3 regions of the Nocardia sp. CDC519 genome follow, and region 2 is predicted to be linked to each of the others. Evidence: riboswitches for the same ligand, from Rfam matches in the RefSeq annotation. Region 2 holds a riboswitch; each other region holds the start of a gene.
The links. A riboswitch is a leader RNA that binds a small molecule or an ion and turns the genes downstream of it on or off. The one in region 2 is predicted to bind cobalamin.
Positions count from the first base shown of each region.

Region 1 (3,268 bases), 2.2 Mb from region 2:
GGAGCCGGGCTCGAGCTCGCCGATACGAACCGGGGCCGAGCCGGCCGAGTGGAGCCCGGTCCGAGTTGACGCTCAGCACGTCTCGGTATCGGTCGCCGCTCTCGAATTCCCTGGGCCGACCGCCCGTTCGCCCGCATTGTGCGCATCGTCGACGCGACCATTCTCGGCAGTCCGAGTCCTCGCGGAGCAGTCGACGGCACCGTTCGATTCCTCGGTCCCGAGCACCCCGCCGAGGAACCGGGTCACCTCCGCCCGATAACGCTCGGGCTGATCGTCGTGCACCAGGTGGCCCGCGTCGGGGACCAGCACGTATTCGGCCCCCGGATGGACCTCCGCCATGGCGCGCATCTGGCCGGGCGGGGTGATGGTGTGTTCGCCCTCGATCAGCAGGGCGGGCACGCGGATCGTGCGCCACTGGGCCCAGAAATCGCGCGTGCCCCATTCCTCGGAGATGTCGCGGAAGGTGGAGACCGAACCGTGCAGCCGGTAGCCGTCGGGGCCGTGGTCGAAGGAGGCGAGGAAGTAGCGTCCGGCGACGGGGCCGAAGAAGTCGAGCACCGCCCGCTCGTCCGGGAACGGCTGCGGCCAGGCCTCGATCATGGCCGCCCAGTGCGCGGCCGTTCGGCCGGTGAAATCCGGGGCCATATCCTCGACCACCAGCGCTTTCACCCGTTCGGGGAACTGCGCGGCGAACATCCAGGCGTGCAGCCCGCCCATCGAGTGCCCGATCACCACCATCGGCTCGGCGATGGGCGCGGTCGCGGCGGCCAGATCGGCGACGAACGCCTCGGTGCTCAGTTCGGCGGGGGCCGGCCTGCCGTGCCCGGCGGCATCGAAGGTGTAGACGTGGCCGAAGCCGCGCAGCCAGTCCAGGTGATCGCGCCAGGTGCGGGCGCTGCCCATCAGGCCGTGCAACAGCAGCAGCGGCGTGCCCGTCCCGCCTTCGTCGTACAACACGTCCGCGATTGTGCCGCACCCATCGGTGATACCGGTCGCACCCGGCCGCGGTCGCGGGGCAAGGGGGCACAATCGTGGCATGTCTGTTGTGAAGATCAATGCGATCGAGGTTCCCGAGGGCGCGGGCCCCGAGCTGGAGAAGCGGTTCGCCCACCGGGCACACGCGGTGGAGAACTCGCCCGGCTTCCTCGGTTTCCAGCTGCTGCGTCCGACCGCGGGCGAGAACCGGTACTTCGTGGTGACGCAATGGGATTCGGAAGAATCCTTCGCCGCCTGGCGCGACGGCCCGGCCCGCGAGGCGCATGCGGGCCAGCAGCAGAAGCCGGTCGCCACCGGTGCCTCGCTGCTCGAATTCGAGGTCGTGCTCGACGTCGCGGGCAAGGCCGCCTCCGCGAGCTGACGCCCCATTCGCCACGGCAGCCGTCGCCATCCGATATTGACGACGGCCGCCGCGGGGTGTCACAGTTCGAGGGACAAACGCGTAGGTGACGCGGGAATCCGGTGCAAATCCGGAGCGGTCGCGCCACTGTGTTCCAGCCACCGGGTTCGGTGCCGGAAAGCCAGACACCGGCACCTTCGCGACCACTTCGACGGGACGCGTTTATCCCAAGGAGGACTGCAATGGCCTTCGTGCACACCCCTGGCGTATCCGCCCGGGTCACCGATTCCCTGGCCACCGTGCTCATCACGGTCGGTGTCGTTCTGCTCGCTCTGCTCACCCTCTACCTGGTCGGATTCGATCAGGGCGCCATCTCGCGCAGCGGGATGTTCATGCATGAGCTGATGCACGACGGACGCCACCTGCTGGGTCTTCCGTGCCACTGATCGGAACTCTGCGCACCCTCTTGCTTCGTGGTCTGCTGGCCGGCCTGATCGCCGGCCTGCTGGCGGGCACCGTCGGCTATTTCGTCGGCGAGCCCAAGGTGGAGGCGGCCATCGCCATCGAGGAAGCCGGCGCGGCCGCCGAATCCGGCGGACATTCGCACGGCGAACAGCCCTCCGCCGGTCACTCCCATGGCGACGAGGAAGAACCGCTGGTCAGCCGTAGCGGCCAGAAGGCGGGCCAGTTCCTCGCGCTCGGGCTGGCCGGGATGGCGTTCGGTGCGATCTTCGGTGCCGTCGCCCACGTCGCGCGGCGCTACACCGCGCTGTCGGGGCCGAAGCTGGCCCTCGGGCTCGGCATCGGCGGCTGGGCCGCGATCATCGCCGTGCCGTTCTTCAAGTACCCGGCCAACCCGCCTGCGGTCGGCGATCCGGAGACGATCAACGACCGGACGCTGCTGTGGCTGGCGGCGGTGCTGCTCGGCCTGGCCGCCGTCGGGGCGGGCGTATACGTCTGGAAGCTGCTGGCCGGCCGCCCGGATACCCTCCGGCTCACCGCGGGTGTGGCCGCCTTCGTGCTGCTCACCACCATCGGCTACATCGTTCTGCCGGGCGTGAACGAGGTGGGCGCCGACTTCCCGGCGAGCCTGCTGTGGGAGTTCCGGATCTCCTCACTCGCGGTCTCGACGACGCTGTGGGCCTGCCTCGGCCTCGGCTACGCCATGCTCACCGAGTTCGCCGGCCGCACCGATGCCCCGGTGCGAGAGGCGGCTACCGCCGCGGGCTGATCCCGCATCGAGAAGCACACAGGGCAGTGTCGGTATCCGTGACCGGCACTGCCTTTTCGCCGGAGGTTCCGGGCTTCCCGATTCGGGCGGTGCGGCCTTCGCGCCGATGGCCGCCCGGGCTTTCCGTTGCGGAATGGACCCGGGCGGTGCCGACTCACGACTCCAGTGCGGCGTCCAGGGTGATGTTGTCGACCCCGGCGAGGGCCTTGCTGACCGGGCAACCGGCCTTGGCGGCTTCGGCGGCGGTGCGGAAGCCGGCCTCGTCGAGACCGTCGACGCGGCCGCGGACGGTGATCTTGACTCCGCTGATGCGGAAGCCGCCCGCCGGATCCGGCCCGAGGGTGACGTCGGCGGTGACGTCGAGGCTGCGCGGGGTGGCGCCGGCATTGCCGATCTCGGCCGACAACGCCATCGCGTAGCAGGACGAATGCGCGGCCGCGATCAGTTCCTCCGGGCTTGTGGTGCCCTCGGCGTTGTCGGCGGCCCGCTTCGGGAACGACACGTCGTACTTGCCTGCGCCCGAGCTGGCCAGCTCGACCTGTCCAGTGCCGTCCTGCAGGCCGCCGGTCCATGCGGTGCGCGCGGTACGTGTGGGCATCACAGTCCTTTCCACGATCGGTTTGTCGGTAGGTTCTCCGCTCGAACCTACCCGCACCGCTCAGACCGCGGCGGAAGTTCGTTTGTCCAGCTGCTCGAGGACG
Region 1 covers NZ_CM183377.1:619,419-622,686, forward strand. Annotated here, with positions in the region: gene AC5W7N_RS02655 (alpha/beta fold hydrolase) at 73-957, opposite strand; gene AC5W7N_RS02660 (antibiotic biosynthesis monooxygenase family protein) at 1,037-1,357, shown strand; cobalamin riboswitch at 1,395-1,547, shown strand; gene AC5W7N_RS02665 (CbtB domain-containing protein) at 1,579-1,782, shown strand; gene AC5W7N_RS02670 (CbtA family protein) at 1,773-2,567, shown strand; gene AC5W7N_RS02675 (OsmC family peroxiredoxin) at 2,722-3,165, opposite strand; gene AC5W7N_RS02680 (SRPBCC family protein) at 3,226-3,268, opposite strand, start outside.
Region 1: another riboswitch for cobalamin. It lies ahead of AC5W7N_RS02665 (CbtB domain-containing protein); the one in region 2 lies ahead of AC5W7N_RS22720 (FecCD family ABC transporter permease).

Region 2 (3,268 bases):
GGTCGAGCCATGCCGGAATTCAACAATCCGGGCCCGCCGCCGAACACCGTTAACGGCACCGTGATCCGAACTCGGGCTCACCGTCCGGCGTCGACGCGGTCGGCGCTCTGCTGTTCGAACCGTTCCACGAACGGCTGCACCTGCTGGGCGAGCACGGTGTTGTACTCGTGCGGGCGCTGCCGTGGATTGGCGTGGCCGGTGCCGTGCGGCAGCACCACCAGCAGCGCGCCGTCCACGCCGCCGACCTCGTCGATGAGCACCTGATGGGTGCGTTCGACGTCGACCACGTCGTCACGGTGGGCGTCGTGCGGGCGGATGAACACGATCGCCGGACGCGGCTTGCCGTCGGCGGGCTCGGACAGCGCGCGCAGGTTGTCGGCCGAACCACCGGCCACGATGGCCAGGAATTGGGATTCGATCAGGCCGTTGCTGGCGGCGTCGGGGTTGAAGATCTTGTCGCGCAGCACTTCGGCCACCACGTCACCCAACTCGGCGACGCGGATACCGGGGACGCCCTCGCGGTCGACGAAACGTTCCCGGCGCGCATAGGTTTCGACGGTCAGGCGCAGCGTGCGGCTCTCCCTGGCACCGGGCAGCCAGCCCATCCAGCGCACCATGTCCTGGCCGCGGCCGCGTTTGTCGGGTCGTACCGCGTCGAGGTCGAGCGGGGTGCAGTCGAGCAGCACCGCGACCAGGCGCAGCTCGCTGCCGGTGTGGATGTGCTGGCCCACCTCGAGCGCGATCACCCCACCCATGCTGTGGCCGGTGAGCACGATATTGCGGATCCCGGACATCACCGCGGCCCGGATGATCAGATCGGCGATCACCTTGGTGTCGATACCGCGATTGTCGTAGCGGATCGCCCACACCACGCCCATCGTGGCCAGTGCGGGCAGCGCCTCGGCGGTGTCGGAGGCGTTGAGACCGCCCAGACCGACCATGTCGACGACGGCGGTATCCCAGTCCCCCGGATCGGCGGGCGCGGAGATCGGCAGCAGCGACGGCTCGGTGCCCGCCAGCCGCGCCCGCTCCGGCGCGACATCGTGTACCCAGTACTGGACCATGCCGATCAGCACGATCAGCACCAGCGCACCGACCCGCGACAACACCAACCGGGTGCGGCGCAACGTCGTCCAGTTGTGCCCGAGCCGGGTCTCGGCCAATCGGGCCCGCCGTCGCGCGTCGTCCCAGTCGGTGACAGTGGACGGGTGTGGATCGTCCAGCGGCGACATATTTTCACTGTAGGCACGGCGCGCGAACCTCTGCCATCGCCGCGACCCGGCGCCACGGCGAACCGGACCGATCGGTAGAGTTCGGCCTCACCCTCGGTGGGTGCGGGAATCCGGTGCAAATCCGGGACGGTCGCGCCACTGTGAGCGCCCACTGCGGGCGCGAGTCAGACCTCCCCCACCGGACGAACTCTGGAGAGGCCGCGACTTGCCTGTGGAGCGCTGTTCATCGATGGTGCGTGCGCGATGACTCGTGTCAGCACCGCTGTCGTCGTCCCGTTGCTGCTGGCCGCGCTGGCCGCGGTCATGGTGCTGGCCACCGGATTCGGCGCGGAATCGCTTCCGGTATCGGGCGTGGTCGAGGTCCTGACCCACCGCCTGAGAGGCCGGATTCCGCCGGATCCCGGCCTGGACACCATCGTCTGGCAGTTGCGGGTGCCGCGCACCGTGCTGGCCGCGATCGTCGGTGCCGGGCTGGCGCTGGCCGGTGCGGCCATGCAGACGCTGGTACGCAACCCCTTGGCCGACCCGTTTCTGCTCGGCGTGTCCTCCGGCGCCGGGGTCGGTGCCGCGGCGGTGATCACCTCGGGTGTGTTCGCGGGGGCGGGGATCTGGGCATTGTCCGGTGGCGCGCTGATGGGCGCGTTCGCGGCGGCGGCGCTGGTGTTCATGATCGCGGTGACCCAGGGCGGGCTGACCCCGCTGCGGCTGGTGTTGACCGGCACCGTGCTGGCCTCGGCATTCTCGGCGCTCACCAGCTATCTGATCTTTCGCAGCACCGATCCGGCGGCCGCGCAGTCGGTGCTGTTCTGGCTGCTGGGCAGCCTGGCGGGGGCGGACTGGACCAAGATCGCGGTGCCGCTGGCGGTGGTCGCGGCCTCCGCGGTGGCGCTGATCGCGGCGTCGGGCTGGCTGGACGCGCTGCATCTGGGCGCCGATTCCGCCGGTTCCCTCGGGGTTCCGGTGCGTGAGCTGCGGATCGCGCTGTTCGTGCTGCTCGCGGTGCTGGTGGGTGTGCTGGTGGCGGTGTCGGGCGGGATCGGCTTCGTCGGCCTGGTGGTGCCGCACGCGGCGCGCCTGGTGGTCGGGCCACGCCATCGCACGCTGCTGCCCGCCTGCGCGCTGCTGGGCGCGCTGTTCCTGGTGATCGCCGATGCCGCGACCCGAGTCCTGGTGCGCCCCACCGAGATACCGGTCGGGGTGTTGACCGGGCTGATCGGCGCGCCGGCGTTCCTGATCCTGATGGGCCGGCGTCATTACCGGTTCGGTGCGTCGTGAGCAGCGCGTTCACCGCGGCCGAGGCCGGCGACCGGAGCGGCGGCGAGACCGCTGGACGGCCGCAGCCTTCGATGACCGCGAGCGCCCCCACCGGCGGGGCGGTCGTCGCCGTGCACGATCTGGCCTGCGGGGCCGGGCGGCGCGAGGTCCTGACCGGCGTCGGCTTCGAGGTCCGTGCCGGCGAGATGATCGGCATCGTCGGGCCGAACGGCGCGGGCAAGACCACGCTGCTGCGCACGCTCGCCGGGCTCACGAAGCCGCGGCGTGGGCGGGTGCTGGTGGGCCCGGACGACCTGCACGCCCTCTCGCCCCGCCGCCGCGCGCGCACTGTCGCCCTGGTGGCGCAGGACGAACGCCCGCCCGATGATCTGCTGGCCTGCGAGGTGGTCGCGCTCGGCCTGACGCCGTATCTGCCGCCGTGGGGTGCGGGTTCGGCGCGCGAACGCACGGTCGTCGACGACGCGCTGGCCGCGGTCGATCTCGCGGGATTCGGCGACCGCCCGGTGCATCGGCTCTCCGGTGGCGAACGTCAGCGTGTGTTGCTGGCGCGCGCACTCGTGCAGGACACTCCGGTGCTGCTGCTGGACGAGCCGACCAATCATCTCGACATCACCCACCGGCTCGAGCTGCTCGCCCACGCCAGGCGCCTGGGCCGCACCGTGATCGCCGCGCTGCACGACCTGGCGCTGGCCGATCGCTACTGCGACCGGGTGCTGGTGGTGCACGAGGGGCGCGCCCAGCCGCTGGAGCCACCCGAGATC
Region 2 covers NZ_CM183377.1:5,035,064-5,038,331, forward strand. Annotated here, with positions in the region: gene AC5W7N_RS22710 (type 2 periplasmic-binding domain-containing protein) at 1-11, opposite strand, end outside; gene AC5W7N_RS22715 (alpha/beta fold hydrolase) at 78-1,232, opposite strand; cobalamin riboswitch at 1,298-1,424, shown strand; gene AC5W7N_RS22720 (FecCD family ABC transporter permease) at 1,476-2,507, shown strand; gene AC5W7N_RS22725 (ABC transporter ATP-binding protein) at 2,504-3,268, shown strand, end outside.

Region 3 (3,268 bases), 2.9 Mb from region 2:
CCGATCTGATAGGCCTCGTCCGCCTTCAGGCGGTGCACCGAGTTGCGGTCCTCATGCGGGAAGACGGCCACGGTCCCGATGCCGAGTTCATAGGCCGCACGGAAGGCGCGGATGGCGATTTCGCCGCGGTTGGCAACCAAGACTTTCGAGAACATTGACCTAAGGTACCCGCCCTCGCACCGTGGGCCGACAGGGAAGTCCCCTTCGCAGCAATCTTCACAACCGGTCCTTGCATGGTTGCGAAGTTGCGTTCACCCGGCCGTCATATCTCACCGCACCGCCCGGCGGAACGTGCGATGAACGCCGGGTCATAGCTACTGGTGAGTTACCTACTGGCCGGTCACCACCAGTGCAGAGTGCGGTACCGCAGGCCACCACGTAGCTGGCCCACCCCGACGCCGATCAGCAGACCACGCTCTTCGCCGGTCAGCCCACGCGAGAACGCGAGCCGGAGCAGGCGGATCAGCACCTCCGGCAGATGGATCTCCGGCAGACCGTTACCGGGGAATTCGGCATTCAGCCGGGCCAGGCCGATACCGCGCGCACGTCCCTGGCGATAGCCCGGCCGGAACCCACGGCGATAGCGATAGGCGACCAAGGCCTGGGGCAGGAACCCGGTACGGAAACCTTCCCGGTGCGCATGCCAGCCGAAGGCGAGATCCTCATTGGCTGCATAGGTGACGTCGATCCCGCCGAGTTTGCGATACACGTTCGCTCGGCACGCCATCGCGCAGCCGACGATCACCGGGGCGAACACTCCGGGCGGCTGGAATCGATCCGGTTCGGGCACCTCGGCGATGCCCCGCCGGTTGTCGGCATTGAGCGAGCGGCCTTCGACCGCACAGCTGATCAGGTCGTAGCCTTCGTCGAGGAACGCGAGCATGCGACGCATCCAGTCCGGCTGCACGCGGTCGTCGTGATCGCAGAACAGCAGCACGTCACCGGTGGCGTGCTCGGCGCCGACATTGCGGGCGTACGCCGCGCCGGCCCTCTCCGACGCGGCGACCCAGCGCAGGTGCAGCCGTTCCCGCAGCGGGTGCCCGGCCAGATGAGCTTCGAGGCCGGGTGCGCTGCGATTGTCCGCGACGACGACCTCGAACTCGCCGTCGTAGTCCTGTTCGGCGAGTGCCGCGAGCTGCTCGTCGAGATGCCCGCGATCGGTATCGCCGGCGATGTGCGCGGGAATGACGACCGAGGTCATCGGTGGTTTCGGTGCCTGCACGGCTCCTCCTCCTCGCCGTTGTGAAAGACAGGTGTTTAGGTTAAGTCAGGGATGGGCGGCTCACCACCGGAGCGCTGCCCCGACTATCGTGGGCACCGCAGCTGGTTCGCCGGCCGGACGACAAGGAGCCCCGAACGTCCGCCCCGGCGTCGAAGCCCGCCCCTGGCGGGTGAGAGGGAACCCGGTGGAAATCCGGGACTGTCCCGCAGCGGTGAGTGGGAACGACCGCCGTCATCAGCACTGGGCACACCGCCTGGGAAGCGACGGCCAGTAGGTCGGCCGAATCGGCCGGTGCCCGCGAGTCCGAAGACCTGCCCGTTGTGCCGGATACGCCGTATCCGGCGGCCATCGCCTCGTGGACCGGGCGCTCGCCACCTGTGTTGCCAATACCCGACCCGTCTGCCGGGTCGTCCGGGGCTCATCGGTGCCGTGCGTACCCGAATCGGCGATCGCCCGCCGCAACTCAGCACTGGAGAAACACCGTGACTGTTCTTACGCACAACCCGTTCACCGCAACGGTTCTCGGGCTTCCTCGGGTGGGGCCACGCCGGGAACTCAAGCGCGCCACCGAGTCCTATTGGGCCGGGCGCATCGACGCTGCTCGACTGCACGAGGTGGCTCGCGAGCTGCGTCGTGCCCAGTACACCGAATTACTCGATGCCGGAATGGATTCGATCCCGGTCGGCACCTTCTCCTATTACGACCAGATGCTCGACACCGCCGTGCTGCTCGGCGCGCTACCGCCGCGCGTGGCCGGTATCGAGGACCCGCTGGACCGCTATTTCGCCGCCGCGCGCGGTACCGACGCGGTCGAACCACTGGAGATGACGAAGTGGTTCGACACGAACTATCACTACCTTGTTCCGGAGCTCGGACCGCAGACCGCGTTCACCCTGCATCCGGAGACCGTGCTCGACCAGCTGCGCGAGGCGATCGAGCTCGGCGTGCCCGCGCGGCCGGTCATCATCGGACCGGTCACCTTCTTGAAGCTGGCCAAGACGGCCGGGGCGGCCGCACTGGAGCGCATCGACGAGCTGGTGCCGCTGTATCGCGAACTGCTGAGCCTGCTGGCCGGGGCGGGCGCGCACTGGGTGCAGATCGATGAACCGGTGCTGGTCACCGATCTGACCGAGGACGAGCTGGCCGTGGTTCGGCGGGTCTACACCGAGCTCACCGCGTCCGGTGATCGCCCGGCGATGCTGGTGGCCACCTACTTCGGCACCCCGGGCCCCGCGCTCGCGGCACTGGCGGGCACCGACGTCGAAGGCCTCGCGGTCGATCTGGTCTCCGGCACCGAAGTGGGCGAGGTGGCGGCGGTGCCCGCACTGGCGAACACGCTGCTGGTGGCCGGTGTGGTCGACGGACGCAATGTGTGGCGCACCGACCTCGATGCCGCACTGAGCACCCTCGGCACACTGCTCGGCTGCGCGAAGTCGGTGGCGGTATCGACCTCGTGCTCGCTGCTGCATGTGCCGTACTCGCTGGCGGTCGAGACCGGGCTCGACGACGCGTTGCGTTCGTGGCTGGCCTTCGGTGCGGAAAAGGTCGGCGAGGTGCGGGTGCTGGCCACCGGCCTGAGCGCGGGCACCGCGACGATCGCCGATGAATTGTCCGCTGCGCGCGCGGCTTCGGCGAGCCGTGCGGCCGATCCACGGATCAGCAACGGCCAGGTGCGGGCCAGGCTGGCGGCCCTCGGTCCCGACGCGGTGCGGCGTGCGCCGGCCGAACAGCGCAGGCAGCTGCAACGCGAACGGCTCGAGCTGCCGCTGCTGCCCACCACCACCATCGGCTCGTATCCGCAGACTTCGGCGATCCGGTCGGCCCGCGCCGCGGTGCGTTCGGGCGAGATCGACCGCGCCGCTTACGAGCAGCGGATGCGCGACGAGATCGCCGACGTCATCGCCCTGCAGGAGAAGCTGGAGCTCGATGTGCTGGTGCACGGCGAGCCGGAACGCAATGACATGGTGCAGTATTTCGCCGAGCAGCTCGACGGATTCGCGGCGACAGAGCTGGGTTGGGTGCAGTCCTACGGCACCCGCTGCGTCC
Region 3 covers NZ_CM183377.1:2,138,683-2,141,950, reverse strand. Annotated here, with positions in the region: gene AC5W7N_RS09515 (pyruvate carboxylase) at 1-155, opposite strand, end outside; gene AC5W7N_RS09510 (glycosyltransferase family 2 protein) at 341-1,222, opposite strand; cobalamin riboswitch at 1,372-1,555, shown strand; gene metE (5-methyltetrahydropteroyltriglutamate--homocysteine S-methyltransferase) at 1,705-3,268, shown strand, end outside.
Region 3: another riboswitch for cobalamin. It lies ahead of metE (5-methyltetrahydropteroyltriglutamate--homocysteine S-methyltransferase); the one in region 2 lies ahead of AC5W7N_RS22720 (FecCD family ABC transporter permease).